3 regions of the Flavobacterium pasteuri genome follow, and region 3 is predicted to be linked to each of the others. Evidence: riboswitches for the same ligand, from Rfam matches in the RefSeq annotation. Region 3 holds a riboswitch; each other region holds the start of a gene.
What was found. Region 3 has a riboswitch for S-adenosylmethionine ahead of ACNQF6_RS10660 (Na+/H+ antiporter NhaC family protein). Riboswitches for the same ligand answer to the same signal wherever they lie in the genome.
Positions count from the first base shown of each region.

Region 1: linked by a shared signal. The riboswitch ahead of ACNQF6_RS09820 (homocysteine S-methyltransferase family protein) and the one ahead of ACNQF6_RS10660 (Na+/H+ antiporter NhaC family protein) in region 3 are both predicted to bind S-adenosylmethionine.
Region 2: linked by a shared signal. The riboswitch ahead of ACNQF6_RS09755 (alpha/beta fold hydrolase) and the one ahead of ACNQF6_RS10660 (Na+/H+ antiporter NhaC family protein) in region 3 are both predicted to bind S-adenosylmethionine.

Region 1 covers NZ_JBLVPN010000005.1:280,653-290,790, forward strand. Annotated here, with positions in the region: gene cobA (uroporphyrinogen-III C-methyltransferase) at 1-499, shown strand, start outside; gene ACNQF6_RS09810 (precorrin-2 dehydrogenase/sirohydrochlorin ferrochelatase family protein) at 499-1,080, shown strand; gene ACNQF6_RS09815 (NAD(P)/FAD-dependent oxidoreductase) at 1,188-2,240, shown strand; SAM riboswitch class I at 2,333-2,452, shown strand; gene ACNQF6_RS09820 (homocysteine S-methyltransferase family protein) at 2,768-3,769, shown strand; gene ACNQF6_RS09825 (hypothetical protein) at 4,077-4,622, shown strand; gene metH (methionine synthase) at 5,041-7,719, shown strand; gene metF (methylenetetrahydrofolate reductase [NAD(P)H]) at 7,816-8,772, shown strand; gene gldA (gliding motility-associated ABC transporter ATP-binding subunit GldA) at 8,842-9,738, opposite strand; gene ACNQF6_RS09845 (dicarboxylate/amino acid:cation symporter) at 9,887-10,138, shown strand, end outside.
Region 2 covers NZ_JBLVPN010000005.1:259,883-270,020, reverse strand. Annotated here, with positions in the region: gene thrA (bifunctional aspartate kinase/homoserine dehydrogenase I) at 1-777, opposite strand, end outside; gene ACNQF6_RS09755 (alpha/beta fold hydrolase) at 797-1,759, opposite strand; SAM riboswitch class I at 1,838-1,975, opposite strand; gene ACNQF6_RS09750 (hypothetical protein) at 2,207-2,416, opposite strand; gene metK (methionine adenosyltransferase) at 3,178-4,428, shown strand; gene ACNQF6_RS09740 (DUF4153 domain-containing protein) at 4,565-6,334, shown strand; gene ACNQF6_RS09735 (carboxypeptidase-like regulatory domain-containing protein) at 6,389-9,091, opposite strand; gene ACNQF6_RS09730 (GLPGLI family protein) at 9,149-10,039, opposite strand.
Region 3 covers NZ_JBLVPN010000006.1:137,533-147,670, reverse strand. Annotated here, with positions in the region: gene lpxD (UDP-3-O-(3-hydroxymyristoyl)glucosamine N-acyltransferase) at 1-48, shown strand, start outside; gene ACNQF6_RS10695 (bifunctional UDP-3-O-[3-hydroxymyristoyl] N-acetylglucosamine deacetylase/3-hydroxyacyl-ACP dehydratase) at 41-1,429, shown strand; gene lpxA (acyl-ACP--UDP-N-acetylglucosamine O-acyltransferase) at 1,500-2,285, shown strand; gene efp (elongation factor P) at 2,339-2,905, shown strand; gene ACNQF6_RS10680 (UDP-3-O-(3-hydroxymyristoyl)glucosamine N-acyltransferase) at 2,975-3,904, shown strand; gene ACNQF6_RS10675 (nuclear transport factor 2 family protein) at 3,906-4,268, shown strand; gene sucD (succinate--CoA ligase subunit alpha) at 4,363-5,235, shown strand; gene ACNQF6_RS10665 (hypothetical protein) at 5,452-5,874, shown strand; SAM-I-IV-variant riboswitch at 6,002-6,098, shown strand; gene ACNQF6_RS10660 (Na+/H+ antiporter NhaC family protein) at 6,153-7,475, shown strand; gene fabG (3-oxoacyl-[acyl-carrier-protein] reductase) at 7,659-8,405, shown strand; gene ACNQF6_RS10650 (hypothetical protein) at 8,488-10,138, shown strand, end outside.

The DNA.
Region 1 (10,138 bases), on a different contig from region 3:
AGATCCATTTATTTTTGGACGTGGAAGCGAAGAAATAGAATTCGCAGAAAGTTTTGGAATCCCTACATTTGTAGTACCCGGAATTTCATCTTCGATTGCAGTTCCCGCTTACCAAGGAATTTCTTTGACAAAAAGAGGTGTTTCAGAAAGTTTTTGGGTAATTACAGGTACGACTTTCGACAGGAATTTGTCAAATGATGTAGCGTTAGCTGCGCAATCATCGGCAACTGTTGTGATTTTAATGGGAATGAGCAAATTATCACAAATTGTTTCTTTGTTCCAAAAAGAATCCAAAGGAGAAACTCCCGTTGCAATTATTCAAAACGGAACTACTCCACAAGAAAAAATTGGAGTTGGAACGATTGACACAATTCAAGTAGTTGTAGCTGCGAATAAATTAAGCTCGCCAGCAATAATTGTTATTGGCGAAGTGGTTAAAGAAAGTAATAAGTTGAAAGGATTTTACGAAGAATTTCTATCAAACGAAATACGATTATAATGGAAAGAAATGAATTATATCCTGTTTTTTTAAAACTACAAAACCTGAATGTGTTGATTGTAGGTGGAGGAAACGTGGGTTTAGAAAAATTATCTTTCATGTTGAAATCAAGTCCGAATGCGAATGTTGAGGTAGTTGCACCAAGGTTTTTGCCGGAATTGGAAGAATTGGTCGAAAGACATCCTTCGGTGAAATTGACTAAAGCCAAGTTCAAGAAAAAAATGTTGAAAAAACGACACATGGTAATTGCCTGTACCGATGATTTAAAAGTCAATAAACGAGTATTTGATTTGTCTCGAAAAAGATATTTGATTTGCAATATTGCTGATACACCAGATTTGTGTGATTATTATTTGGGCGGAATTGTAACCAAAGGAAATGTCAAAATTGCTATTTCAACTAATGGAAAATCACCGACAACAGCCAAAAGATTACGGGAATTTTTCGAAGAAATAATTCCGGATGATATCAATAAAATGGTTGAAAATCTAAATGAATATCGCAAGACACTAAAAGGAAATTTCGAAGAAAAAGTACAAAAAATGAACGAAATCACCGAAGCATTAAAAAATAAAGAATAAATCAGAGCAAAATAGCGAATGATATTTATCATTGAAAGCAGTAAAAATCAATCGTTAATTTGCAATTAAATAGTTTAGCATAATTACATTACATAAAGAATAAAAAAATGATTAAAACAGACATACTTATAATAGGAGCCGGACCAACAGGTTTATTCGCAGTTTTTGAAGCAGGATTGTTAAAACTGAAATGTCATATTTTAGATGCTTTGCCACAAGCAGGCGGACAATTATCTGAATTATATCCAAAAAAACCTATTTATGATATTCCAGGTTTTCCGGAAGTATTAGCCGGAGATTTAGTAGATAATTTAATGGAACAAATCAAGCAATTCGAACCAGGATTCACACTGGGAGAACGTGCAGAAACCATTGAAAAACAAGAAGACGGAAGTTTTATTGTGACTTCAAATAAAGGAAAAAAATTCCATGCTCCTGTGGTAGCAATTGCAGGTGGTTTAGGAAGTTTTGAACCAAGAAAACCATTGATTGAAGACATCGAGTTTTACGAGGATAAAGGAATTAAATACTTTATTAAAAACCCGGAAAAATTCAGAGACAAAAGAGTCGTGATTGCCGGAGGAGGAGATTCTGCTTTGGACTGGAGTATTTTCTTGTCGAATGTTGCTTCTGAGGTAACTTTGATTCACCGTAGAAACGAATTCAGAGGGGCTTTAGATTCTGTAGAAAAAGTACAGGAATTGAAGAACTCAGGAAAAATAAAAATGATTACGCCGGCAGAAGTAGTTGGCTTGAATGGAGCTGAACATTTAGAGTCAATTGATATTGAGGAAAATGGTGCACATAGAACCATTGCGACGGATTATTTTATTCCACTTTTTGGATTAACACCAAAATTAGGTCCTATCGGAGACTGGGGATTAGACATTGAAAAAAATGCCATCAAAGTAAATAATGCTTTAGATTACCAAACGAACATTCCAGGTATTTTTGCCATTGGTGACGTAAATACTTATCCGGGAAAACTGAAATTGATTCTTTGTGGTTTCCACGAAGCCACATTAATGTGTCAGGCAGCCTATCAAATCATCAATCCAGGTAAGAAATATGTATTGAAATACACTACAGTTTCTGGTGTTGACGGATTTGACGGAACCCGTAAAGAAGCTCCAAAAGCCGTGGTGAAAGCCATAGTTTAACAACATAATACAAACTAGTTAAAAAATATAGCGCTAATACTTGCAAGTATTAGCGCTATGTCTTTACTTTGCACTGTTCATATATTTATTGAAAGTTATCACGAAAGGCGGAGGGAAAGACCCAATGAAACCTTAGCAACCCTTTATCTTTAAAGAAGGTGCTACATTCTACTTTATACAGAACCAGTTTCAGTATTTAAGATAGATAACACATGAATACTCACTTAGTATTTCTCAAACCCTTTCTTGACAACATATCGATATTTAGCTTACTGAATTTATTTCAGTATCAGGAGCGAACAATTGGCGTTTTTTTGTCAATACCGTTCCCGCTTTTCGTTGCAATCTTTCTCATCCTTAAACAAGTTTAGGACGAGAAAGGATTTTCACTGCAAACGTAGTTCATCGAACTCCTATGAAAATAGTAATTAAGTGAGGTAATCGGGGCTAAAGAGCTAATATATTGAACTTTTGGAATTAATAATAAGCGCTTAATACTATAATGTTTTGCGAGAATAAAACAAAAGATGTCAACAATTCAAGAAGCTATTAAAAAAAACATACTCATACTCGATGGAGCTATGGGAACCATGTTGCAACGCTACAATTTTTCCGAAGAAGATTTTCGAGGAGAACGTTTCAAAGATTTTCCACATTCCTTAAAAGGGAACAACGATTTATTGTCATTAACGCAACCACAAGCGATTCGTGCCGTTCACGCAGCTTATTTTGAAGCAGGAGCGGATATTGTTGAAACCAATACTTTTTCTGGAACTACTATCGGAATGGCCGATTATCATCTGGAAGATTTGGTATACGAACTCAACTATGAATCAGCAAGAATTGCCCGTGAAGTAGCCGATGAATTCACAGCCAAAAATCCGGATAAACCTCGTTTTGTAGCAGGTTCAATAGGACCAACAAACAGAACGGCCAGCATGTCACCAGATGTAAATGATCCGGGATACAGAGCGGTAACTTTTGATGATTTACGTATTGCATACAAACAACAAGTAGAAGCGTTGATTGACGGAGGAAGTGATTTGCTTTTGGTAGAAACTATTTTCGACACTTTAAATGCAAAAGCGGCCCTTTTCGCTATTGAAGAAGTCAAAGACGAACGCAATATCGATATTCCAATAATGGTTTCCGGAACGATTACGGATGCATCAGGAAGAACACTTTCGGGTCAAACCGTAGAAGCTTTTTTGGTTTCGGTTTCGCATATACCATTATTGAGCGTAGGTTTCAATTGTGCTTTGGGAGCTGATTTGCTGAAACCATATCTACAGACTTTGGCACATAATACGTCATTCAATGTTTCGGCGCATCCTAATGCAGGATTACCAAATGCATTTGGTGAGTACGATGAAACACCAGAACAGATGCAAGCTTTCATCAAAGAATATTTAGACGACAATTTAGTAAATATCATAGGTGGTTGTTGCGGAACAACGCCAGAGCACATCAAGTTGATTGCTGATATCGCAAAGGAGTATAAACCTAGAGTATCAACAGCGACAATGTAACGTAGAGACGCGATGTATCGCGTCTGAGAAAAAGAAACTACAATGACACTTAATTTGTAACGTCAGCACACAAAGAAGAATAATAAAATATAAAATTCACCAATAGAAAAGTCTATTTTTTAAAGAATAAAAAATAGTTATTGTTTTTTTGATAAGAAATGTAAATTGCAATGCTTATGGATTGTTATATTTAATGATAGTTGGACGAAAGTTGCATAATAAAAGGTAATACCGATGAGCCTTTAATAGTAGAAATAGACAAGAGGATTTTTCTTGTAGACATATTACAAAACTAAAAATAAATACAATGGAAGATAGATATGAACTAGGAAGTGATTATTGGGATAATCTAGATTGTGGTTATGAAAAGAGTGAGCCTAGTAATAAGAGTAATGAAGAATTAGAAGATGAATACCAATCTATATATCATGAGAAGCAGATAATAGGGTTTAGAACAGAAATCCGTGAATTTACTGAAAGGATAGATTATTATGGGAAAATAGTGTCGTATTATAAAAGAAAATTGATTATCGATACTAAGATCTATACTTCGATGGTTGAACAGGTGAGGAATGATACTAAAGAATTGGAATCATATAAAGCCAAGATTCAAGTAGGTGGTTCTGATCAATCTTCCGCTTATTTATATAAGAGATATGGGGATGAAATACTAAAAAGATATTCAGATAGTATTGAATCATACACTAAACAAGCTGAGCTGTTTATATCCTTGACAGGTGAAAGTGAGAGAAAAATCGATTATTTTGGAAAAAAGTTAGCTGAATATAAGAAAGAATTGAAAATTAGTAGAGATTATCTAAAGAATTATAATTATGAAAATGATCTTAATTAGATATACTACAAAAATATAGCTTCCAAGCTAGCGCGAGCGTCCCGCTCGTGCCCACAAACAAAAGCAGGATAAAAGGTTTGAACAATAGAATTATAATTTGGAATGGGCACGAGCGGGACGCTCGCGCTAGCAAAGTAAGAGTTCCGTAGGAACGATATGTTTTTGTAGCAACGGCATTTATTCCGTTGAATGAAAAGGAAATAGGATTTTGGGATATTCTGTTGAATGAAAATAGTGTTGAATTGTTGAAAATCCGCGTGAGGGATAGCAGTGAAAAGCCCACAGTCTCGTCTTTTCGGACGAGACGAGGACTTGTAACGAATAGCCCGACCCTTTTGGGTCACGCCCAATATAATAAGAAACAAAAAAGCTAAACCTACACCGTTTTTGAAACCGTGCAGGATTAAATAAAACAAAAATGGCACACGCAGAAAAGAGAAGAAACCTTGTATTATCGGGATTAGAGCCTTTAATCATTACGCCGGAAAGCGTTTTTGTGAATATTGGTGAACGTACGAATGTAACAGGTTCTAGAAAATTCCTTCGATTAATCAAAGAAGAAAAATACGAAGAAGCACTTAGCATTGCAAAAGAGCAAGTAGAAGGTGGCGCACAAATCATCGATATTAATATGGATGAAGGAATGCTCGATGGCGAATATGCTATGACAAAATTCCTAAATCTAATCGCTGCCGAGCCTGATATTTCCAGAGTGCCAATTATGATTGACAGCTCGAAATGGGACATTATCGAAGCGGGTTTAAAAGTAGTGCAAGGAAAGAGTGTTGTAAACTCAATTTCTTTAAAAGAAGGGGAAGAACAATTCATTCATCATGCTAAATTGATCAAGCGCTACGGCGCTGCAGCAATTATTATGGCTTTTGATGAAACAGGACAAGCTGATAATTACGAACGAAGAGTTGAAATTTGCCAACGTTCGTATGATATTTTGGTAAACAAAGTTGGTTTTCCTCCGCAAGACATCATTTTTGATTTGAATATATTTCCAGTAGCTACTGGAATGGAAGAACACCGCTTGAACGCATTGGATTTCTTTAGAGGAACAAAATGGGTTAGAGAGAATCTTCCACATGCGCATATTAGTGGTGGTGTGAGTAATGTTTCTTTCTCGTTTAGAGGAAATGATACGGTTCGTGAAGCGATGCACTCTGTTTTCTTATATCATGCGATTCAACATGGTATGACGATGGGAATCGTGAATCCAGAAATGCTTTCTATTTACGATGAAATTCCAAAAGATCTTTTAGAACACGTTGAAGATGTAATCTTGAACAGACGCGATGATGCCACAGAAAGATTGTTGGACTTTGCCGAGAATGTAAAAGGAGATGTAAAGAGTAATGAAAAAACAGTTCAAGAATGGCGTTCGGGAACTATTCAGGAACGATTGACGCATTCGCTAGTAAAAGGAGTTGATGAATTTATAGAAATTGACGTAGAAGAAGCCAGACTTGCAGCAACAAAACCTATCGAAGTAATTGAAATCAATTTAATGGCAGGAATGAATGTCGTAGGAGATTTATTTGGTTCAGGAAAAATGTTTTTACCACAAGTGGTGAAATCAGCGCGTGTAATGAAAAAAGCAGTAGCTTATTTATTGCCATTTATTGAAGCCGAAAAAGATGGTGTTTCAAGTTTTGCAGGTCGTATATTAATGGCGACTGTAAAAGGCGATGTACACGATATTGGTAAAAATATTGTTTCGGTTGTTTTGGCTTGTAACAATTATGAGATTATTGATTTAGGTGTGATGGTTGCGCCTGAGAAAATTATCGCTGCAGCTATAGAACACAATGTTGATATTATCGGTCTAAGCGGATTGATAACACCTTCATTGGATGAAATGGTGTATTTGGCTAAAGAATTAGACAAAAGAAATATAAAAATCCCAGTGATGATTGGTGGAGCAACGACTTCGCGCGCGCATACTGCCGTGAAAATTGCACCACAGTATAGAGAAACGGTTATTCACGTAAATGATGCTTCGAGAGCCGTAACGGTTGCCGGAAATTTATTGAACAGTGAGAAAAAAATATATGCAAGTGACATCAGAGCAGAATATGATGCTTTTAGAGAGACTTTTTTGAATCGTTCGCGTGACAAAAATTTCTTAACTATTGAGCAAGCTCGTGTCAATAAATTGAAATTAGATTGGGAAAATTACAACCCAATGAAGCCTAATTTTATTGGAACAAAAACAATCGAAGTCGATTTGGATGTTTTGGTTCCGTATATTGACTGGACACCCTTTTTTAGAACATGGGAATTGTTTGGGAAATATCCAGCGATTTTAACAGATACTGTTGTTGGAGAACAAGCTACTTCAGTTTTTGCGGATGCTAAAGAAATGTTGGGCGTTATTTTGAAAGAAAAGAAACTGACAGCCAAAGGAATCTACGGAATTTTTCCAGCGAATCAAGTGAATGATGATGACATCGAATTGAGCGACGAAAGTGGAAAAGTACTAGAGAAATTCTTGACGTTGCGTCAGCAATCACAAAAAACAAAAGGTGCCCCAAATATCGCTTTATCTGATTTTATCGCTCCGAAAGACAGCGGTAAAACGGATTATATGGGAGCATTTTGTGTAACAACCGGTTTTGGTGTGGATGAATGGGCAGCTGAATTCGAAAAAGATTTAGACGATTATAATTCGATCATGGTCAAAGCATTGGCGGATCGTTTTGCAGAAGCTTTCGCAGAATATTTGCACGAAAAAATCCGTAAAGAGATTTGGGGTTACGCTGCTGATGAAAATTTATCTACCGAGGCTATGATTGAAGAGGTTTATAAAGGAATTCGTCCAGCACCGGGTTATCCGGCTTGTCCTGACCATTTAGAAAAACCTACGATTTGGAAATTACTAAATGTAGAACAAGAAATTGGAGTGACTTTAACAGAAAGTATGGCGATGTGGCCGGCTTCATCGGTTTCTGGATATTATTTTGGAAACCCGGAAAGTAAGTATTTTGGACTTGGAAAAATAAAAGAAGACCAAGTTATTGATTATGCCAAACGAAGAAGCGTATCGACAGAAGTTGCCATGAAATGGCTGAACCCAAATATAGCAGATTAGAAAATAGTTTAAAGTTGAAATTTTGTTTAAAGTTTAAAGTTTAAAGTTGTTCGAGAGAACCTTAAACCTTAAACCTTAAACTTCAAACTAAAGAAAATGAAAGTAACACAACATATTGAAGACGCAAAAGGAGAAACTTTATTCTCTTTCGAAATTATTCCACCTCAAAAAGGCAAAAGCATTCAGGAATTATACGATAATATTGATCCGTTGATGGAGTTTAAACCACCATTTATAGATGTAACTACTTCTCGCGAAGAATATATTTACGTGGATAAAGGCAATGGTTTATTAGATAAGAAACTGACCAGAATGCGTCCGGGAACGCTTGGAATTTGTGCTTCGATAAAGCATAAATACAACGTAGATACGGTTCCTCACGTGCTTTGCGGTGGTTTTACTAAAGAAGAAACTGAGTATTTATTAGTCGATTGTCATTATCTTGGAATTGATAATGTGATGGCGTTACGTGGCGATGCGATGAAAGACGAGCAATATTTTATTCCGAAACAAGGAGGAAATGATTTTGCGGTTGATTTAGTGAAACAAATCAACCAATTGAATTGCGGGAAATATTTGCACGATGTAATGGATATTGATAATAAAGCCAATTTTTGTATTGGTGTTGCTGGATATCCGGAGAAGCATTTGGAGTCTCCATCCTTACAATCTGATTTAAAAAGGTTGAAAGAAAAAGTTGATGCAGGTGCGGATTACGTGGTGACACAAATGTTCTTTGATAATGCTAAATACTTTGAATTTGTTGCCAAAGCTAGAGAAATGGGAATTACTGTACCTATTATTCCAGGTATTAAACCAATTGCCGTAAAAAGACATTTGCAAGTATTACCGCAAATTTTCAGAATTGATTTGCCGGAAGATTTAATTCATGCGGTTGACCAATGTAAAAATAATACTGATATCAGGGAAGTAGGAATTGAATGGGCAATTCAACAATCTTTAGAATTGAAAGCTGCAGGAGTTCCGGTATTGCATTATTATTCTATGGGAAAATCAGAGAATATTAGACAAATTGCGAGTAAGGTTTTTTAATTCCCCAATCGTATTTTATAAAAAAAGCTCGTTTAAAATCAAATTTAAACGAGCTTTTTTAGTTGTAAACTACTTTGTAATCTCTCTAAATACTGCCTCGAGGTTTTTATTTTTCTGATTCAGTTGAAGTGTTTTCAAACCATTGGCATTAGCAAAATCAAAAACAGCCGGTCGCATGTCTTTATCCGCTTTGAAAGTCAATTCCCAAATCATGTCGTGTGTATTCTTGTAAGAAACTAGATTTTCGATTTTGGCAATAGCTTGTTCCTCTATTTTATAATCAAATTCTACTTCGATAACTTGCTCCTTGTCTTCGGAAATTAAGTGGTCCAGTTTTTTATCGGTAACAATTTTGCCGTTATTGATGATAATAACGCGGTCACAAATGGCTTCTACTTCCTGCATAATGTGCGTAGAAAGGAAAACGGTTTTGTCTTTCCCTACGTTTTTAATCACATTACGAATTTCCATTAATTGATTTGGGTCTAAACCGGTTGTTGGTTCGTCAAGAATCAAAACATCTGGATTGTGTAATAAAGCATTGGCAAGGCCTACACGCTGACGATATCCTTTGGATAATTGTCCTATTTTTTTATGACTTTCGGTACTTAAACCTGTCAATTGAATTACTTCTTCAATGCGGGATTTGGCTACTTTGTACACATCTGCGTTAAAAGCCAAATATTCTCTCACATACAAATCTAAATACAACGGATTGTGTTCCGGTAAATAACCAATAGAAAGCTGAACAGCTTTTTGCTGTGTGTTTACATCGTTTCCATTTACGATAGCTGTACCTTCATCGGCATTGATATACGTTGTCAATATTTTCATTAAAGTCGATTTTCCGGCTCCATTTGGACCTAAAAAACCAACAATTTCCCCTTTATTAATGGAAAATGAAATGTTATCCAGTGCTTTTTGGGCACCGTAGCTTTTGGATATATTAGTAACTTCTATTGACATGGAATTTTATTTGTTGCAAAAGTAAACAGAAAAAGTATTGATTTATTGTTTTTTGTAGCCCAATAGCTAAAAAGTCATTAATCAAAGTTTTACAAAGCGAGATGATATTCTATTTTAGATTTATATATTTACCATAAACTATATAGATATGAATTTGAAAAATACACAATCGGGCAGTTTCTTGAAAAACTACAAAAGTATTTTATTGCTACTTGGCGGGATTCTGGCAGGAAGTATATTGGGTTTAGTTTTTGGGAAAGGAGTAGAAGTCATTAAACCTTTGGGCGATATATTTCTGAATTTATTGTTCACAGCAATTATCCCTTTGATTTTTTTTACGATTGCATCTTCGATTGCCAATTTAGAAAAATCAGAGAAATTGGGGAAGTTGTTTGTAATC
Region 2 (10,138 bases), on a different contig from region 3:
AATGGTTTTTGCATGAAGAATTGTTGCTCCAAAATTAGCCAACTCATTCGCCTCGTTAAAAGTCAAATGGTCGATTTTCTTAGCATCAAGCACCAATTCAGGATTTGCGGTATAAATTCCGTCTACGTGAGTATAATTCTGTAATTCATCGGCATTTAAATAATTCGCAATCAAAGAAGCGGTATAATTACTACCGTTTCTTCCTAAAGTAGTTGTGTCATTATTGTTGTTAGAACCGATGAAACCCGTAACAATGTTCACGGTAGTTCCGTTGTATTGTTTGAAATAATTGATGACATTTTTCTTCGAAATTTGCTCCAAAGGTTGCGCATCACCAAATTTAGAATCAGTTTTTATCAATTCTCGAGTATCGGCAAAACGAGCATTTATTCCATTTTCAACCAAAATAGCCGTCAGTAATTTTGCAGAAAGCAATTCTCCTTTTGATAAAATCTGGTCTTTAATTTTATTACTGTAATCGCCAATTAAGCTTACGCCTTCGAATAATTTTTCCAAAACATTGAATTCCTCAGATAAATCTACCTCTTGGTAATCATCTTGTTGGTATTTTTTAAAGTTCTCAAAAAGCGGTTTGTAATCTCCGTTTTTAGAAGCAATACCTAAAATTTCTTCTAATTCATCTGTAGCATTTCCACGTGCCGATACTACAATTGCAATTTCTTCTCCTTGATTTACTTTGTCGGTAATAATTGCAACTACTTTATTTATTCCGTCGCCATTCGATAAAGATTTACCTCCAAATTTTAATATTTTCATTGTGTTGTGTTTTTTTGGCTTAGAATATATCCTGAAGCAAATTGTGTAATTGTTTGTATTCTATCAAAAAAGCGTCGTGTCCGTGAATGGAAACTATTTCCTGATAGGTGACATTATTTTTATATTTTTTTAATTCCTCGTAAGTTGCTTTATTTTCATTTGCAGTAAAAAACAAGTCTGAATTGATTCCGATGATATGAATATCAGCTTCAATTTTTGACGTTATTTCTTCAAATGAATTGCTGTTTCTGGTAATATCTATCGTTTTCAACAATTGATTCATCATTTTATAAGACGAAATTTGAAAACGTTTTTGAAGCTTTTTACCATGATGACCTAGCCAGCTTTCTACATTGAAAATCGCTAATTCCTCATTAGTGGTTCTCTGGAATTTTGCAGTAAAAGATTCTGGAGTTCTGTAGCAAAGCATGGCATGAATTCGAGCATCTTCAATAGGTTTTGAAGAATTTTTGAGAATTTGCTCTTGCAAAAAGCAATTGGCAATTAACCAGTCTGTCGATTTCCAATCGGTTGCAATAGGAATTAAATGTTGTGTGATTTTTGGTTCCAATGCAACCAATTCCCAAGCAATTCCTCCGCCAACAGAACCGCCAATAATGGCATAAAGCTGTTTAATTTTAAGAAAACGAATGCCTTCAATAAAAATTCTGGCAATATCTCTGGTATTAAAATCTGAATAATTTTCAATGATAGCTTCATCGAAACCATTTCCCGGAACATTAAAAGCCAGTATTGTATATGTATTGGTATCAATGGTTTTGTTTTCACCAATTAAATCATTCCACCAACCTTTGTCTCCCACAACTTGGGAATTTCCGGTCAATGCATGATTTACCAAAACAATGGGAGCTGTATGTAAAGCTGGTCCAAAAACTTGAAAACTTAAGTTTATGGTAGCATAAAAAGCCCCACTTTCGGTGATGAAATTTTGTACGGTAATAGATGTTGGTTTATTTTCCAATTTCAAATCTTTTATGATTTTTGATTTGTGTCTGGAAATATTAGAAAGAAAGCTAGAAGTGAACTAGAAGAATTCTTTGTGTTATCTTTCCTTTAGATTCTGAAATATCCCGAAGTTTCGGGATAGAATAAAGGTAGAATGCAGCACCTTCTTCGATAAATCGAAGGGTTGCTAAGGCTTCATCGGGTCTAATCCCTCTGCCTTTCTTTATAACATTTCAATACGTTTTTGAACTTAAAGGCACAAATTAACTACTATTTTTTTAAACAACCAAATTTTTATCAAATTGGTTCTAATTGATTTATTGCAAATTGACTTGAAAAAATCGCACGTACAATTATTATCCCGACGAAAGTGAAAACACCATATTAGGGTTTTATCTTTCGTCGAAATCATAATTTGAGATTTACCATCAAAGATTCAAAACCTAAAACAACCATCACTTTTTTAAATAAAAAGTTCTTCATTTTCTTTTGAATACATTTGAAACAGTAATGAACTCGGCACTATTTTTTGCGCCAAAGGATCATTTTTTGATATTTCAAATCTTGGATTGGTCAATTCATTATTTGAATCGATTTCTTTTTCTGTTTTGGTTCTGAAACTAAAGCCTTTTAGTAACCGTAATGTCTTCGGGAAATTTTTTAATGTGCTCATACTATTTGAATTTACGATGTTAGTTTTGATTTAAATTATTTTTTGATTTCTGAAATTTTCTATGTTTTTTAACTAATCTGAATGAAAAAACCCTTTTAGATACGTATCCAAAAGGGTTTTTTAAGTTGTGTTATAACTTATACTTTTGGAATCAACAGACACGAACGCACATAATGGCATTGGCGCAAATCATATTTTTGACTTTAAAATTATTTGTATTCTGGATTTTCAGGTTATTCATTCTATGATTAATGTTGTTTTATTTTCAGCTAAATAGAGTTCAAAAAAAAAGCCTCCCATTTTCTTGGGAGGCTTTTGCTATATAAATTTTAATTTAAATTTAAGCAATACACGACCCACAGGACTTTTCCTGAATGGCTTTTGACATATTACACACATTAAATTTCATGTTTCTTTTTTTGTTGTAACAAATATGCTAACTATTTCTGAATTTTCCAAATAAGTTTTAAAAAAAATACAAAGAAAAACGAACCCAAGATTCCGTTTTGTATTTATTTAAGTAGATGAAAAGATTTATGAGCAAAAAAAAGTTAAGATTAATTTGCAATTCAAAATGGTTTCATACATTTGCACCCGAATACAAGAGGAAAAATTTGAACTGATTGCAACCTCTTCATAATGAAATCAATTCATTATGGATACTGAAAAATTTTCAGTAGAAAAAATGCTAAAGCAGAAACTCTTCTTTAGTCCTTTTCAGCAATTATTTTTTCTCGCTTAATTTTAAAATAATAATTATTATGGCCTATTTATTTACGTCAGAATCTGTAAGCGAAGGACATCCAGACAAAATTGCAGATCAAATTTCGGATGCATTAATTGATAATTTTTTGGCATTTGATGCTGACTCAAAAGTAGCTTGTGAAACTTTAGTAACTACTGGCCAGGTAATTTTGGCTGGTGAAGTAAAATCAAATACCTATTTAGACGTACAACAAATCGCTCGTGATGTAATCAGAAAAATTGGTTACACAAAAAGCGAATACATGTTTGAAGCTAATTCTTGTGGAATTCTTTCTGCTATTCACGAACAATCTGCTGACATTAATCAAGGTGTTGACAGAAAAAATCCTGAAGAGCAAGGTGCTGGTGACCAAGGAATGATGTTTGGTTATGCTACTAATGAAACGGAAAATTATATGCCATTGGCACTTGATTTATCTCATAAATTATTGCAGGAATTAGCCATTTTAAGACGTGAAAATAACGAAATTACGTATTTGCGTCCGGATGCTAAATCTCAAGTAACTTTAGAATATAGCGATGATAATAAGCCAACTCGTATTGATACTATTGTAATCTCAACACAACATGATGATTTTGACGAAGAAGCTACAATGCTTGCAAAAATCAAAAAAGACATCGTTGAAATATTGATTCCAAGGATTATTGCAAAAAATCCAACACATGCTCATTTATTTAATGATGCAATCCAATACCATATTAATCCAACCGGGAAATTCGTAATTGGAGGACCGCACGGAGATACTGGATTGACAGGAAGAAAAATTATCGTTGACACTTACGGTGGAAAAGGTGCTCACGGTGGTGGTGCATTCTCTGGAAAAGATCCAAGTAAAGTGGATAGAAGTGCCGCTTATGCTACACGTCATATCGCAAAAAACTTAGTTGCAGCGGGTGTTGCTGACGAGATTTTAGTTCAGGTTTCGTATGCAATTGGTGTGGCTAAACCAATGGGTATTTTTATTGATACTTACGGAACATCAAAAGTAAACTTGACTAATGGTGAAATTGCCAAGAAAGTAGAAGCTATTTTTGATATGCGTCCGTACTTTATTGAGCAACGTTTAAAATTAAGAAATCCAATCTATAGCGAAACTGCTGCTTACGGGCACATGGGACGTACTCCAGAAACTGTTACTAAAACTTTTTCTGCTCCAGGTGGAAACGAAAAAACAGTTACTGTTGAATTGTTTACTTGGGAAAAATTAGATTTCGTTGACCAAGTTAAAACTGCTTTTGGATTGTAACTTTGGCTTTAAAACATTAGAAATTTAAATCTAGTTATATATCAAACCCCGAATTCTGTTACTGCAGACTTCGGGGTTTTTGTTTGCCTATATGCGGTATTTTTCTTTACTTAGTAAAAAATAACTTCCCAAAATCATGGCTAAATTCCCTTCTTTCCAAAGCGTATTACAAGCTTCACAAAAAACCATTTCCAGATTTCCGCTAGAAACCATACTAACGATTTTAGGGACGGTATTCGCAATTTTACTCTCAGAAGAAAGAAATGATACGACCGAGAATTTTTACACTAAAAGTATCATGTGTTGCTCTCTGTGTTTGGTTTTATTTCTTTCCGTTAGTTTATATTTCTCAGCAACTCACAAAAACAGTTGGATTCGATTTTTAATCAGTCTAATACTTGGTGGATTAGTAACTGCTTTTATATTTAGCTTTTCGGAAAAAATAACAGAGGTTGAAGCATTGCAATTTTTAGTACTCAATATTGCTTTGCATCTATTGGTCTCATTTTCCGGTTTTATATCAAAAATCTACAACCAAGAAGAGTTTTGGGAGTTCAACAAACAGCTTTTTCTTCGTATTCTAACTGCTGGCTTGTATAGCGTTGTATTGTATTCCGGATTATCCTTGGCTATTTTAGCGGTACACCATTTATTCAATGTAGATTTTTATGACAGAATATATCTTCACTTATTTTTCATCATCGCAGGGATATTTAATACGGTTTTCTTTTTATCTGGCGTTCCTGAAACCAACAACGAATCCTCTCCACTTATTTTAAAATATCCAAAAGGTCTTAAAAATTTTACTCAATATGTTTTGCTTCCATTAATCAGCATTTACTTAGTGATTTTGATTTGTTATGAAACTAAAATCTTAGTCACACTTTCTTTACCTGTGGGCTGGGTTTCTAATCTCGTTTTGGTTTTTGCAATCTTTGGAATACTTTCTTTTTTACTCGTACATCCTATTGCCGAAGAAACTGGAAATCTTTGGATGCGAACCTTTAACCGTTGGTTTTATTATTTATTAGTTCCGTTATTGGGATTATTATTTTGGGCTATTTTATATAGAGTCCACTTATACGGATTCACACATGAGCGCTATTATGTATTGGCATTGTCAATCTGGTTAACCATAGTAGTAGCTTATTTTATAATCAAAAAAGAACCTAAAATAAAGTTCATCCCTATTACAATGTGCATAACGGCTTTGATTACCATTCTTGGACCGCAAAGTGCAGATTCAATATCCAAAAACAGTCAGCTTTCCAGATTTGAGTCCTATTTGCAAAAAATAGAAAAGGAAAAACTCACTTTTGAACAAGAGCAAGATTTAAGCAGTATCGTAGATTTCTTAGAAGAAAACTATGGCTCAGAAGTACTCCTTCCATTTACAAAAGACAAACTAACTGCCTTGATTAAAAAGGACAAAAACCCAAATTCCTCCCAAATCATGAAAGCACTGGGACTAAATTATCGCGCTCAATATGACCAAAAAATAAACAACAAAGAATATTTTTATAATTTTTACGAAAACAACAATCAAAATATAGAAAACATTCAAGGCTATGATGTGTCTTTTTCCATTGCAAATAGCGAAGATTTAGAATGTACCGAATGTATTACAATCGACAATAAGTCCTATTCTATTATTTCTACTAAAAAAGAATACGGAGTAGACTTACAAATCAATCAGGACATCGTTCCGTTGAAGATAGTCGATTTTGTAAGCCAAACTCCCGATTTTGATTATAAAGAAAATTGGAAACAAAAGATTACACAAAAAATTGAAACTCCTAAATACACGATTTTAATATACTACATGAACGTAAGTGGAGAAAGAAAAAGAAATAAAAAAACGGTAGATCAGTTCCACATCAAAGTCCTATTGGGAATTAAAAACTAAAAAAAGGCCTTTGAAGAATAAACTTCAAAGGCCTTTTATCTTCTGGCAAATTTACTACAAATTATACTTTAAAGAAAAAATTACATACCGTGGCTGAACGGTATATTGAGAGGTTCTGGTTGCAAACTGACTGAAATTATCATCATTTAATGAGTTCGTGTTCAATAAATTAGTTCCGCTTACTTTATATTCTAACTTACTGCCTTTCTTTTGATAAATCAAACTGGCACTCAAGAAATCATATTCATTATTGACCGTTTTGGTATTGTTATAATAATGATAAAACTCATATTCAGCTACAAATGAAAAACTGTTCAAGAAGAAATAATCCAGTCTTGCAAAAGGCTTTTCGGTGTAAAAAGTAGTATTATTATAATCGTTGGTTACAATATTATATCCCAACTCTAAATTAGGCATATTCTTGTAATTTGTTGACGCTTTCAAAGTATAGCTTTGGGTAAAACTCTCGTTTGTTGACAACACATTATTCTGAATGTTATTGAATTTTGACCAATTCAAATTAGCTCCTAAAGATGCTTTATAATTCTTTAAAAAAGAACGACCGTACGAACCATTTCCGGATAAAGTTTCATCGGCAAAATCAGAATTAAAAGGAGATGACGTCTGATTAACTCCGTTGAATATAGCACGGGTTTTTATAGCATCCACTCTTTTCGAATACGTGGCAAAAGCAGTAATATTTTCAAAATTAAACATGTTGTATTTAAAGTAGCGCAAGGAATGCACTTGTGCGGTAGCGTTTTCCAAAAGTCGATTTCCTTTAGTCAAACTGTTGTAATTAGAGAAAACAAATCCTTCAGCTAGTTGATTGACATCAGTAAAATTATTGGTGTACGAAAAATTATAGGTTAATGTTTCCGACTTTTTAATTTGATAAATCGCCAAGAAATCAGGTAATGCTCTGAAGAAATTTTGACTGTTACTAGTTCCTAATTGCTCATTTGTCATGTTGTAACTATGCAGACTTACTCCCGGTGTAAAGGTAAATTTGCCACTCAAAATCTTATAATGCAATCCTAAAAACGTATCATTGAAATTGTAATTTACATCATTTGTGTTGGCAACATCATCTAAATTATTGACTGTTTCGTTATCCAAAATCTGAAAAATACTGGAGTTGAAATTTTGATGGGAATACGTATTTCCTAAAGTAACATTGATGTTGCTTTTTGGGGTAACCATGTAATAATAATCCAATTTAGCGTCAATCTTACTGGTTTTTACAAAACGACTTTGGTTGATGTTATTTCTGTTTTGCCCAGCAATATAATCGGCTAAATTAAACGGTTGTGATTGTAAATTAGCATTATAAAAAGGATCTTCCTCTTGGTACAAATGTTGCATTTCGAAAGCAAAAATATTTTTATCGCTTTGCGTATAATACAAACTCAGGTTTTGATTTACTGAAATTGGATCTTGTTTTTTTAACGTATTGATGTTTTCTGTATTCGAATTATTGTTGACAACAGATTCTCTTAACAGTGAATTATTCTCGTCTTGCTTTGATAATTTGGTTAAAACATCGTAATCAAATTGAAACCTCGCACTGGGTTTATAACTGGAACTCAATTTAAATAATCCCAAATTACTTTTTTGATTTGCCGTTTCCTGACGGTTCTCTGTAGAAAGAATTTCAGAAGAATTAGGCTGTAAAATATTCGTTTGTGACTTTGTTTCTAAGTCCGTTTCAGAAGAAGAAAGAATCCCAAAACCACTTAAAGTCCACGCTTTGTTTACGTTGTATGAAAAGTTTGTAGCTCCAAATTTAGTCTCAATTTCCTTGGCTCTATTATTTCTTAAAAGTGAAATTCCTAGATCATTCGAGGACACATTAAAACTGGAACCACCTTTTTGCATCATACCTCTAAAACCGCCCGTGAATTTAAAATAATCCTGAACTGTCAACGGCAATTCCCCGATATTATTGAAATTTGTAATTAAATTGATGCTGTATTTCGGACTGTAATAGAACAATTTTGGGTTGATCAAATAGCGGATTTCCTCGTGTGCAACTCCTATTCCTGCAGTCATATCTCCAAACCAGAAATTTTTCTTTCCTGACTTAAGTATGATATTCATCGCAACATTATCCTGATTGTTCTCCACTCCTTTTAGTGCGCCAATTTCGCTGTAGTTGCGCAACACTTGGATTTTATCAATGGCATCAGCTGGAATATTTTTGACGCCCAACTTGGTATCGCCATCAAAAAAATCTTTTCCTTCCACCATTAATTTAGAAACTTTTTTTCCTTCGACTTCAATTTCGCCATCAGCGTTGACCTCAACTCCGGGTAATTTTTTGAGAATATCTTCCAGTTTTCGTTCTGTTCCGGATTTGAAAGAATCTGCATTATAAACAATGGTGTCGCCTTTTATCGAAACCGGCATTTCGCGGACAATTTCAACTCCATCCAATTGAATTCCGCCTTCTTCCAATGCAATATTTTTAATGCTGTTTTCTGAAGTAGTAGTAATTTCCAACTCTTTATTCTGCATTCCCAAATAACTGATTTTTAAGCTATACGTTGTATTTGGTTTTAGATTAAGAAGAAATTTACCTTTATCATTTGTTATGGCATAAGAATCCATAGCTTTTGTGGCCTTATTTATTGCCATTACATTGGCCATTTCAAGTCCAACTGTTTTTGAATCGGTTATGAGGCCTTCTAATTTAACGGATTGTGCAAAGGAAATTGAAGTAATAAAAAATAGGGCAATTAGTATTGTATTTTTCATTTAGGAATTATGAATGAATCTTATAGTATTGATTTTAAACTCTGATTTGGCTTGTTTTTACCCTCCAATTCTCATTCGCATTCCGCCATTTCCGCCACGTCCTTGATTCATCTCTCTGAACTCTTCCATTTTTTTCAAAACGGTTTCGTCAAATTCTTTCTGAGTAGTAACTTTTCCTTTCGTTGACGCTTTTATTTCGGTTTTAACTTTAGGATTCAAAACTACTTTCGAACATAAAATAACCGTTTTACCATCATTTACTTCTAATATCAAACCTGGTAATCCCCAATAGTTCTCCGGACCTTGATTCACTGGAATTTCCGGCGTATACCAAGCTGTAATTATAGTTTCTTTCGGCATATCCAATTCATCCATAAGATTAGTTTTCTTAGTACCATCTGCTGGTTTTGTTGTTGCGGCATCTTCTTTTTTGGGTCTGAAATTTCTAAAATCGGTTTTACTTGCAGGACGCACAGCAGTTGCCTTGAAGCAATTGTAACCACCAATAACACGGGTTTCACCTTCCATTTTCCATTTTAAATTAGGCAACGAATCTTTTACAAGAAACTCTTTTCCCATGAACTCTTTATCAACGGTATACGATTTCTCTTTTACGTTTTTATAATACGTTCCGCCACCGCCAGTCATAGACATCATCATTCTCATTCCGCCGCCACCTTGACCTGGAGTATCTAATTTTTCTTCTTCTTTATATATCGATGCCGATTTATCAAAATTAAGAATAAATGTCTTTTCGAACATTTTCTTCATTCTTTCCTCTATCATTTTTTGCATATCCGGAGTCATCTCCTTATTGCCTTCCATTCGCGTTTTAAAATCGGAAGTACTCGTTTTCGATTCGTAAACTGCCATTCCTTGAAATTCCTGAGCGTGAAGTCCCATAAATGATGCGACTGCTAATACTAATGTGAAAATTACTTTATACATACTTTTGGATTTTGATAAATAAGACTGAAAAATACTATTTTTGTTACAAGTATTCTGTTAAAATAATAATAAGACAATCACAATTGTATTTGGTTTAAT
Region 3 (10,138 bases):
GAATTAAAAAAACAAATATTAAACCAAAAAAATGGAAACAATGGTTAAACAGAAGACCATCAAAACAGAAATTTCGCTAACTGGAGTTGGATTACACACAGGAAAAGAAGTAAAAATGACTTTTAAACCTGCTCCAGTGAATAATGGTTTTACTTTTGTTCGAGTAGATCTGGAAGGACAACCTATTATTGAAGCAGATGCAAATTATGTTGTAAATACGCAAAGAGGAACTAATTTAGAAAAATTAGGGGTAAAAATACAGACTCCTGAACATGTTTTAGCAGCACTAATTGGTTGTGATTTAGATAATGTAATCATTGAATTGAATGCTTCTGAACTTCCTATTATGGATGGTTCTTCAAAATATTTTGTTGAAGCGCTTGAAAAAGCAGAAATTGAAGAACAAAACGCTAAAAGAAATGTATATGTAGTAAAAGAAGTAATTTCTTTTACAGATGAAGCTTCTGGTAGTGAAATATTGGTAATGCCAAACGATAATTATTCAGTTACTGCAATGGTAGATTTTGGTACTAAAATTCTTGGTACTCAAAATGCTACAATGAAAAGTATTTCAGATTTTAAAACGGAAATATCAGAGTCTAGAACCTTCAGTTTTTTACATGAATTAGAATCATTGTTAGAAAATGGTTTGATAAAAGGTGGCGATTTAAATAATGCTATTGTCTACGTGGATAAAGAAATATCAGCAGCTACAATGGAAAATTTAAAAGTTGCTTTTGGAAAAGACGAAATTACGGTTAAACCAAACGGTATTTTAGACAACCTTACTTTGCATTATCCAAATGAAGCTGCAAGACACAAATTACTTGATGTAGTAGGTGATTTGGCTTTAATTGGAACAAGAATTCAAGGAAAAGTAATTGCTAATAAACCAGGTCATTTTGTAAACACACAGTTTGCTAAAAAAATGGCGAAAATCATAAAAATAGAACAAAGAAATTATGTTCCTGTTTATGATTTACATCAAGAACCTTTAATGGACATTCATAAAATTATGGCTGTTCTTCCTCATAGACCACCGTTTTTATTGATTGACAGAATCATTGAAATGTCTGAATCTCATGTTGTCGGTATGAAAAATGTTACCATGAATGAGAATTTCTTTGTTGGACATTTTCCTGAAGCTCCAGTTATGCCAGGTGTTTTAATTGTTGAAGCAATGGCACAAACGGGTGGAATTCTAGTATTAAGCACTGTTCCGGATCCTGAAAATTATTTGACTTATTTTATGAAAATAGATAATGTTAAATTCAAACATAAAGTATTGCCTGGTGATACCTTAATTTTTAAGTGTGATTTAATTACACCTATTAGAAGAGGAATTTGTCACATGCAAGCAAACGCTTACGCAAATGGAAAACTAGTTGCTGAAGCGGAATTAATGGCACAAATTGCTAAGAAACAGTAATTTTTTTGTTGATTTGGTTAATCGTGTATTCGGTTAATCAATTAAACAGTTAAACGATTAAACAAAGAATATGAATCAACCACTAGCCTATGTTCATCCAGGCGCCAAAATTGCTAAAAATGTTGTCATTGAACCATTTACCACCATTCACAATAATGTAGTTATTGGAGATGGAACTTGGATTGGTTCGAATGTTACAATAATGGAAGGCGCAAGAATTGGAAAAAATTGTAATATATTCCCAGGTGCAGTTATTTCAGCAGTTCCGCAGGATTTAAAATTTGGTGGAGAAGATTCTTTAGCAATAATTGGAGACAATTGTACCATAAGAGAATGTGTCACTATCAATAGAGGTACAATAGCATCCGGACAAACTACTTTAGGTAATAATTGTTTAGTAATGGCAACAGCACATATTGCTCACGATTGTCACATTGGGGATAATGCAATTATTGTAAACGGAGTCGCTTTGGCAGGTCATGTTACTGTAGGGAAATTTGCGGTTATCGGTGGATTGGCAGCAATACATCAATTTATTCAAATTGGTGATCATGCCATGATATCAGGTGGATCTTTGGTAAGAAAAGATGTTCCTCCTTATACAAAAGCAGCAAAAGAGCCTTTGTCGTATGTTGGAATTAACTCTGTTGGATTGAGAAGACGCGGTTTTACAACTGAAAAAATCAGAGAAATTCAAGATATTTATAGAATTCTATACCAAAAAAATTACAATACCACTCAAGCTTTGGGTATTATTGAAGCAGAGATGGAAGCGACACCAGAAAGAGATGAAATCATTGATTTTATTCGAAATTCATCAAGAGGAGTTATGAAAGGATATTCTGGAAACTACTAAAAAGTAGTTTTTAGTTACCAAAAAATAAAAATAGTAATAAAAATCAAAAAATAATGGCATCTACATCAGATATTAAAAACGGATTGTGTATTAAATACAACAATGATATTTACAAAATCATTGAATTTCTTCACGTAAAACCAGGAAAAGGTCCTGCTTTTGTTAGAACTAAACTTAGAAGTTTAACTAACGGGAAAGTTTTGGACAACACTTTTTCTGCGGGTCATAAAATCGAAGAAGTTAGAGTAGAAAACCATAAATTCCAATTTTTGTACCCTGAAGGTGATCAATTTCATTTTATGAATACGGAGACTTTCGAACAAATTACTTTAAACAAAAACATTTTAGACTCGCCAGATTTATTGAAAGAAGGAGAAAATGTAATGGTAAGCATCAATACTGAGACTGATTTACCGCTTTCAGTAGATATGCCAGCTTCAGTTATTCTTGAAGTGACATACGCTGAGCCAGGAATTAAAGGAAATACGGCTACAAATGCAACAAAATCAGCAACTGTTGAAACTGGTGCATCTGTAAATGTCCCTTTGTTTATTAATGAAGGTGATAAAATTAAAATTGATACTGCATCAGGTTCTTACATGGAACGAGTTAAAGAATAGTTTACAGTAATCAGTGTTCAGTAATCAGATATACTGGACACTGATTGCTGAACACTGAATACTAATTAAATGAAATTCCAAAAAGTTTACTCTTTAGAAGCAATTGCAAATATCATCGGCTGTGAATATGTTGGTGATAAAGATTTTCCAGTGACTGGAATGAATGAAATACATGTTGTTGAATCTGGAGATATTGTTTTTGTGGATCATCCTAAGTATTATGACAAGGCATTAAACTCTGCAGCGACTGTTGTTTTAATCAATAAAAATGTAGCTTGTCCAGATGGGAAAGGATTGTTAATTTCTGAAGATCCTTTTAGAGATTTCAATAAATTGACAAATTATTTCAAGCCATTTCAATTCTCAAATGTTTCAATAGCTACTTCAGCTTCAATAGGTGAAGGGACTCTAATACAGCCAAATACATTTATTGGAAATCATGTCGTTATAGGTAAGAATTGCTTGATCCATTCTAATGTTTCCATTTATGATTATACCGTAATAGGCGATAATGTAATGATTCATGCAGGAACTGTTCTGGGTGCTGATGCGTTCTATTATAAAAAACGTCCTGAAGGATATGATCAATTACTTTCCGGTGGAAGAGTTGTCATCAAAGATAATGTGGGAATAGGAGCGCTTTGTACGATTGACAAAGGTGTTACTGGCGATACTACTATTGGAGAAGGTACAAAAATTGACAATCAAGTACATGTTGGCCATGATACCGTTATTGGCAAAAAATGTTTAATAGCTTCACAAACCGGAATTGCGGGCTGTGTTATTATTGAAGATGAAGTTACTATTTGGGGACAAGTAGGAACCACAAGTGGTATCACAATAGGAGCAAAGGCTGTCATTCTTGGTCAAACCGGAGTTACAAAATCAGTAGAAGGTGGCAAATCATATTTTGGAACACCAATAGAAGAATCAAGAGAAAAATTGAAACAACTGGCTAATATCAAAAAGATACCAGAAATTCTTAATAAACTAAAGTAATATGTCTGCTAAAGAAATCGTTCAGAAGTTTTACAAATCAGATGCGCTAATTGACAACGAAGTCATAAAAGATTTTTTGCATCCAGAAGTTATCGTTGAATGGAACAGTAGTAAGGGATTAGTTCAATTGAATTATGATTCTTTATTAAGCCTTTCCAATGATTTGAGTAAAGCTTACGTTCGTTCAAAGGTTAGGATTAGCCATATTGTAAGTGAAAATGATACTGTTTCGGTACGATATTCTCATTTTGTAAAAACGATTGAGAATCCCAGAGAAGAAATGTTATTGGCGCATTTTATGGTTATTTGGCAAATAAAAGACAATAAACTATTTCGAGGGTATCAAATGAGTCAATTATCATAATTTAGTGTCAAAAAACTGAATACTGAATACTGATTACTGATTACTATTTTATACTTTTGCATAACAATTTTAAAAACTACATAAAAAATATATCATGAGTGTTTTAGTTAATAAAGATTCCAAAATAATTGTTCAAGGTTTTACAGGAAGCGAAGGAACTTTCCATGCTTCTCAAATGATTGAGTACGGTACTAACGTTGTTGGTGGTGTAACTCCTGGAAAAGGGGGAACTACTCACTTAGACAGACCAGTTTTTAATACTGTAAAAGATGCTGTAGAACAAGCAGGAGCTGATACAACTATCATTTTTGTTCCGCCAGCTTTTGCTGCTGATGCAATTATGGAAGCAGCAGATGCTGGAATAAAAGTAATCATTGCAATTACTGAAGGAATTCCTGTTGCTGACATGATAAAAGCAAATAGTTATGTTAAAGAAAGAAATTCTAGATTAATAGGACCTAACTGTCCAGGTGTAATCACCCCGGGTGAAGCTAAAGTTGGTATTATGCCAGGTTTTGTTTTCAAAAAAGGAACTGTTGGTATTGTTTCTAAATCGGGAACATTAACCTACGAAGCAGCTGACCAAGTTGTAAAACAAGGATTAGGAATTACTACTGCAATTGGTATTGGTGGAGACCCAATCATTGGAACAACTACAAAAGAAGCAGTTGAATTATTGATGAATGACCCAGAAACAGAATGTATCGTAATGATAGGTGAAATTGGTGGACAATTAGAAGCTGATGCTGCTCATTGGATTAAAGCTGATGGTAACCGTAAACCAGTTGTAGGTTTCATTGCAGGAGTTACTGCTCCTCCAGGACGTACAATGGGACATGCTGGTGCAATCGTTGGAGGTTCTGACGATACAGCTGAAGCTAAAAAGCAAATCATGAGAGAATGTGGAATTCACGTTGTAGATTCTCCAGCTGAAATTGGTAAAAAAGTAAAAGAAGTTTTAGGTTAATCTAAACTCTTATTAAATATTTTAAAAGCCTCACAATTTGTGGGGCTTTTTTATTATTAATTGAATTAAAGAAATATCTTTGCACTTTATTAAATATTTCTGTTTTTGCAGATTCAATTGTAATAAGAATAAACATAAACGAATGGTTTCTAATGGACCTCACGATTTTGTGGGGTATTTTTTTGTCAAAGCCAATTCAAATTAAAATAAAATAATATGTACAAAGAGTTAAAAAAATTCAAAGTTACCAATCAGTTTTCATTTACTACAGAAGATAGTTTAGCAGAAGTTTGCAACGCATCAGAAGGATCTGGAGTATTTTTAGTTTACTCTGTTGGAGATGAAAAGGAGTTAATTATGGTTGGTTCTACTGGAACTGTTCAAAACAACGGAACTTTGAAAATTAAAAATGGTGGACTGAAGGATAAAATTGTAGAAGGACACCAATTTGCTAAAACTGGAAGAAAATATTCTTGGCCAGCACAAATGAAAATTGAAGATATCAGCACACTTGAAGTGGTTTGGTATGAAACATTTAATGATAAAACTAAAGTGATTCCAACATTCGCAGAAGGGCAAGTTTTACAAAACTTCCTTGACGAAAATGGAAGACTGCCAAGATGGAATGTAGCTTTTTAATTATTTAAAGTCTACCTTTTAATATCTTAATTATAATCGCGCTACATTTTTCATGTGGCGCTTTTTTTGAATTATCTTTTTTTGGAATAAAATTAGGCTAATTTCATAAATAATTAATTACTTTTGCACCCGTTATCACGAATCCTGCAATAGGATAGCAACCTGCAACAACAAGCAAGGTGCTAAAACGATAAGCCAAATCCTTTGGAAAAAATGTTGTTTACATTCCCATATTTAGCTTTGTTTTTCGTCATAATTTTTAATTTTAAATTATTTTTATGACTTTATTTTCAAAAGAAAAAGGAAATGCCTTTGCCTTGATTCCTTTATTGGTTTTTATTTTTACTTTTTTAGGAGCAGGAATTGTTCTGAATGATTTTTATGCTTTTCCATCGCCAGTGGCAGTTGTAGTTGGTATCATAGCAGCCTTTTTACTTTTCAAATCCACTACTGATGAAAAAGTTGCTACATTGATTGCGGGATGTGGTGAAAGTAAGATCATGACCATGTGTTTAATTTATTTGCTAGCAGGAGCCTTCGCAGTAGTAAGTAAAGCAATGGGCGGTGTTGATGCTGTGGTGAATCTTGGGATAAATACTATTGATGTTGCTTATTTTCCTTTAGGGATTTTCTTGATTGCTTCTTTTTTATCAACTGCTACAGGAACATCAGTGGGTGCAATTGTAGCTATTGGCCCGATAGCTGTCGCTTTAGCTGATAAAAGCGGTGCTTCATTACCTTTAATTTCAGGCGCTTTATTAGGTGGCTCTATGTTAGGAGATAATCTTTCGATGATTTCTGATACTACCATCGCAGCAACGCAGTCATTGGGATGTGACCTAAAAGATAAGTTTAAGATTAACTTATTTATTGCTTTTCCTGCTGCAATTTTGACTATTATGGTTTTCTTTTATCTTGGTTTAAACTCAGATATTGTGACTGTTTCCATTGCAAAAAATGATTTTTCCTGGATTGCAATTGTACCTTATATATTAGTAATAGTATTGGCGGTAGTAGGTGTTAATGTATTTTCAACATTGCTTATTGGAACTTTATTGGCAGGAATCATAGGTTATTTTAGTGGTTCGTTTACGTTAATGGAGTTCACTCAAAAGATATATGAAGGCTTTACCAGTATGACTGATATTTTCTTATTGTCAATGCTTACTGGAGGTTTAGCAGCTATGGTAGATAAAGCGGGTGGAATAACGTATTTATTAGTTCAAATTAAAAAAAGAATTAAAAGTAAAAAATCAGCTCAAGCGGGAATTGGTGCTTTAGTGGGTTTTGCTAATTTAGCAATAGCGAACAACACGGTTTCTATTGTAATTACAGGACCTATTGCCAAAGAAATTAATGATGAATATGAATTGAATCCTAGAAAAACGGCTGCAATCCTGGATATTTTTTCGTGTATAATTCAAGGAGTTTTACCGTATGGCGCTCAAGTATTGCTTATATTGAGCTACGCTAACGGGAAATTAGATTTCTTTGACTTAATTAGTAATGCTTGGTACCATTTATTTTTACTAATTTTCACATTGGTGGCTATTTATATTTCGTTTTGGGACAAATGGACAAAGCGATTCTTTAAAATTTAAGAATTGAATTTTTGATTGTAATTGCTTTTGAATTTTTTTTAAAAAGGGAATTATTATATATTTGACGGGTGTAAGATAGCCCTGATAGTAGTGAAAATCCTTTTATGTGAGCGTTAGTGTTCATAAAAGATTGAAACGGATAGCAGGAATAGCTCCAAATAAAAAATAAACTAATTTTTGAATATGAAATTACTAGAAGGAAAGGTTGCCATTATTACTGGTGCAAGTCGTGGAATAGGAAAAGGAATTGCAGAAGTTTTTGCTCAACATGGTGCAAATGTTGCATTTACATATAGTTCGTCAGTGGAATCAGCTTTAGCTCTAGAAAACGAATTGAACGCTTTAGGAATTAAAGCCAAAGGATACCAATCGAATGCAGCCGATTTTAATGAAGCACAAACTTTTGTAGATGCCGTTTTAGCTGAATTTGGAACAGTTGATATTCTAATAAATAATGCAGGTATTACTAAGGACAACCTATTGATGCGTATGTCCGAAGAAGATTTTGACAAAGTGATGGATGTCAATTTGAAATCAGTTTTTAATATGACTAAAGCAATTCAACGTACTTTCTTGAAACAACGTTCTGGTTCTATAATCAATATGAGTTCAGTTGTAGGAGTGAAAGGAAATGCAGGACAAACTAATTATGCTGCTTCTAAAGCGGGAGTTATTGGTTTTTCTAAATCAGTGGCATTGGAATTAGGATCACGTAATATTCGTTGTAACGTAATTGCTCCTGGATTTATAGAAACGGAAATGACGGCAAAATTAAACGAAGATGTGGTAAAAGGATGGAGAGACGGAATCCCTTTGAAACGTGGCGGAACGACTGAGGACGTTGCTAATGCATGTCTTTTCTTTGCTTCGGATATGAGTGCGTATGTAACTGGACAGGTTATGAATGTTTGTGGAGGAATGCTTACCTAAAATAATTATAAATTATAAATGATGAATTTTAAATGATGTGAAAATTTAAAATTTAAAATTCATCATTTAAAATAAAAAAAGAATGACAACAACAACCGTTCTATTATTACTACTTTCTTTACTAATAGCTGGCGGTTTGTCATTTTTTCAATATATCTACAAAGCCAAAAACAAATCGAAAATCGGTTGGTTTTTGGCTTTTTTGCGTTTTTCATCCATCTTTGGAATTTTATTATTGTTAATTAATCCAATAGTAACTAAAAATACGCTTGAAACGGTAAAAACGCCTTTGCCCATTGTTGTTGATAATTCGAGTTCTATTTCTTTTTTGAATGCCAATGAAAAAGCATTAGAATTGTACAAAAAAATACAATCAAACTCTGATTTACAAGAGAAATTCGATTTGCAATCGTATCAGTTTTCAGATGAATTTGAACCGACTAAAACATTTGATTTTAAAGGAACTCAAACTAATATTGATGTTGTTGCCAAAAATCTAAAAAGCATTTATAAAAATGCAATCTATCCAACAGTTTTAATTACGGATGGAAACCAAACTTCGGGAAATGATTATGTCTTTAGTTTTGATACTGCGAATAAAGTATATCCTGTAATCGTTGGCGATACGACAACTTTCTTAGATTTTAAAATCAATCAACTGAATGTTAATAAATATGCTTTTCATAAGAATAAATTTCCTGTAGAAGCTTTTTTACAGTATTCAGGAACTAAAAGCATAACGGCCGATTTTATTATTTCACAAGGAAATTCGGTATTCAGCAAACAATCGATTGCCTTTTCACCTTCCAAAAAAACGGCAACCGTAAGCGTGCTTTTACCAGCTGATAAAATAGGATTACAGATTTTTAAAGCTACTATTTCATCTAAAGAAAAAGAAAAAAACACGTACAATAACACTAAGAATTTTGCGGTTGAAGTTATTGACCAAAAAACAAATATTGCTATAGTATCAGCTATAACTCATCCTGATTTAGGCGCACTAAAAAGAGCAATTGAATCAAATGTACAGCGTAAAGTAACTATCGTTAAACCTAATGATATTAATACGTTACAAGATTTTAATGTTTTAATTTTATACCAGCCAACAGCCGAATTTAAAAACATTTTTGAGAGTAATAAAGGTGTTGGAATCAATACATTTATTATTACTGGTAACAACACCGATTTTAATTTTCTGAATCAGCAACAGGATAATTTGAACTTTAAAATGAGTGGACAAAAAGAAGATTATTTGTCGGTTTTTAATGCGCAGTTTAATTTGTTTGCGGTTGATAATATTGGGTTTGAAAATTTACCGCCTTTGCAAAATGCTTTTGGAACCGTAACTACAAAAGGAGCGGTGTCCGTTTTGCTTTCATCCAAAATTAGAACAATAGATACGAATGCGCCTTTACTAGCTTTTGCAGAAAATCAAGGCAGGCGAGCCGCTTATCTTTTGGGAGAAAACAGCTGGAAATGGCGTTTGCAAACACATGTCAACAATCAATCATTTGAAAAATATGATGTTTTCATGGATAAGATTATTCAATTTTTGGCTTCTAATAATTCTAAAAAATCATTAGTGGTAGAACATGAAAGTTTCTATAATTCCGGTGAAGCCATTGAAATAACCGCGCAATATTTCAATAAGAATTATGAGTTTGATGAAAAAGCACGTTTGACTATTGCGGTAACGAATACCAAAACGAAACAAACAAAAAATTACGATTTAT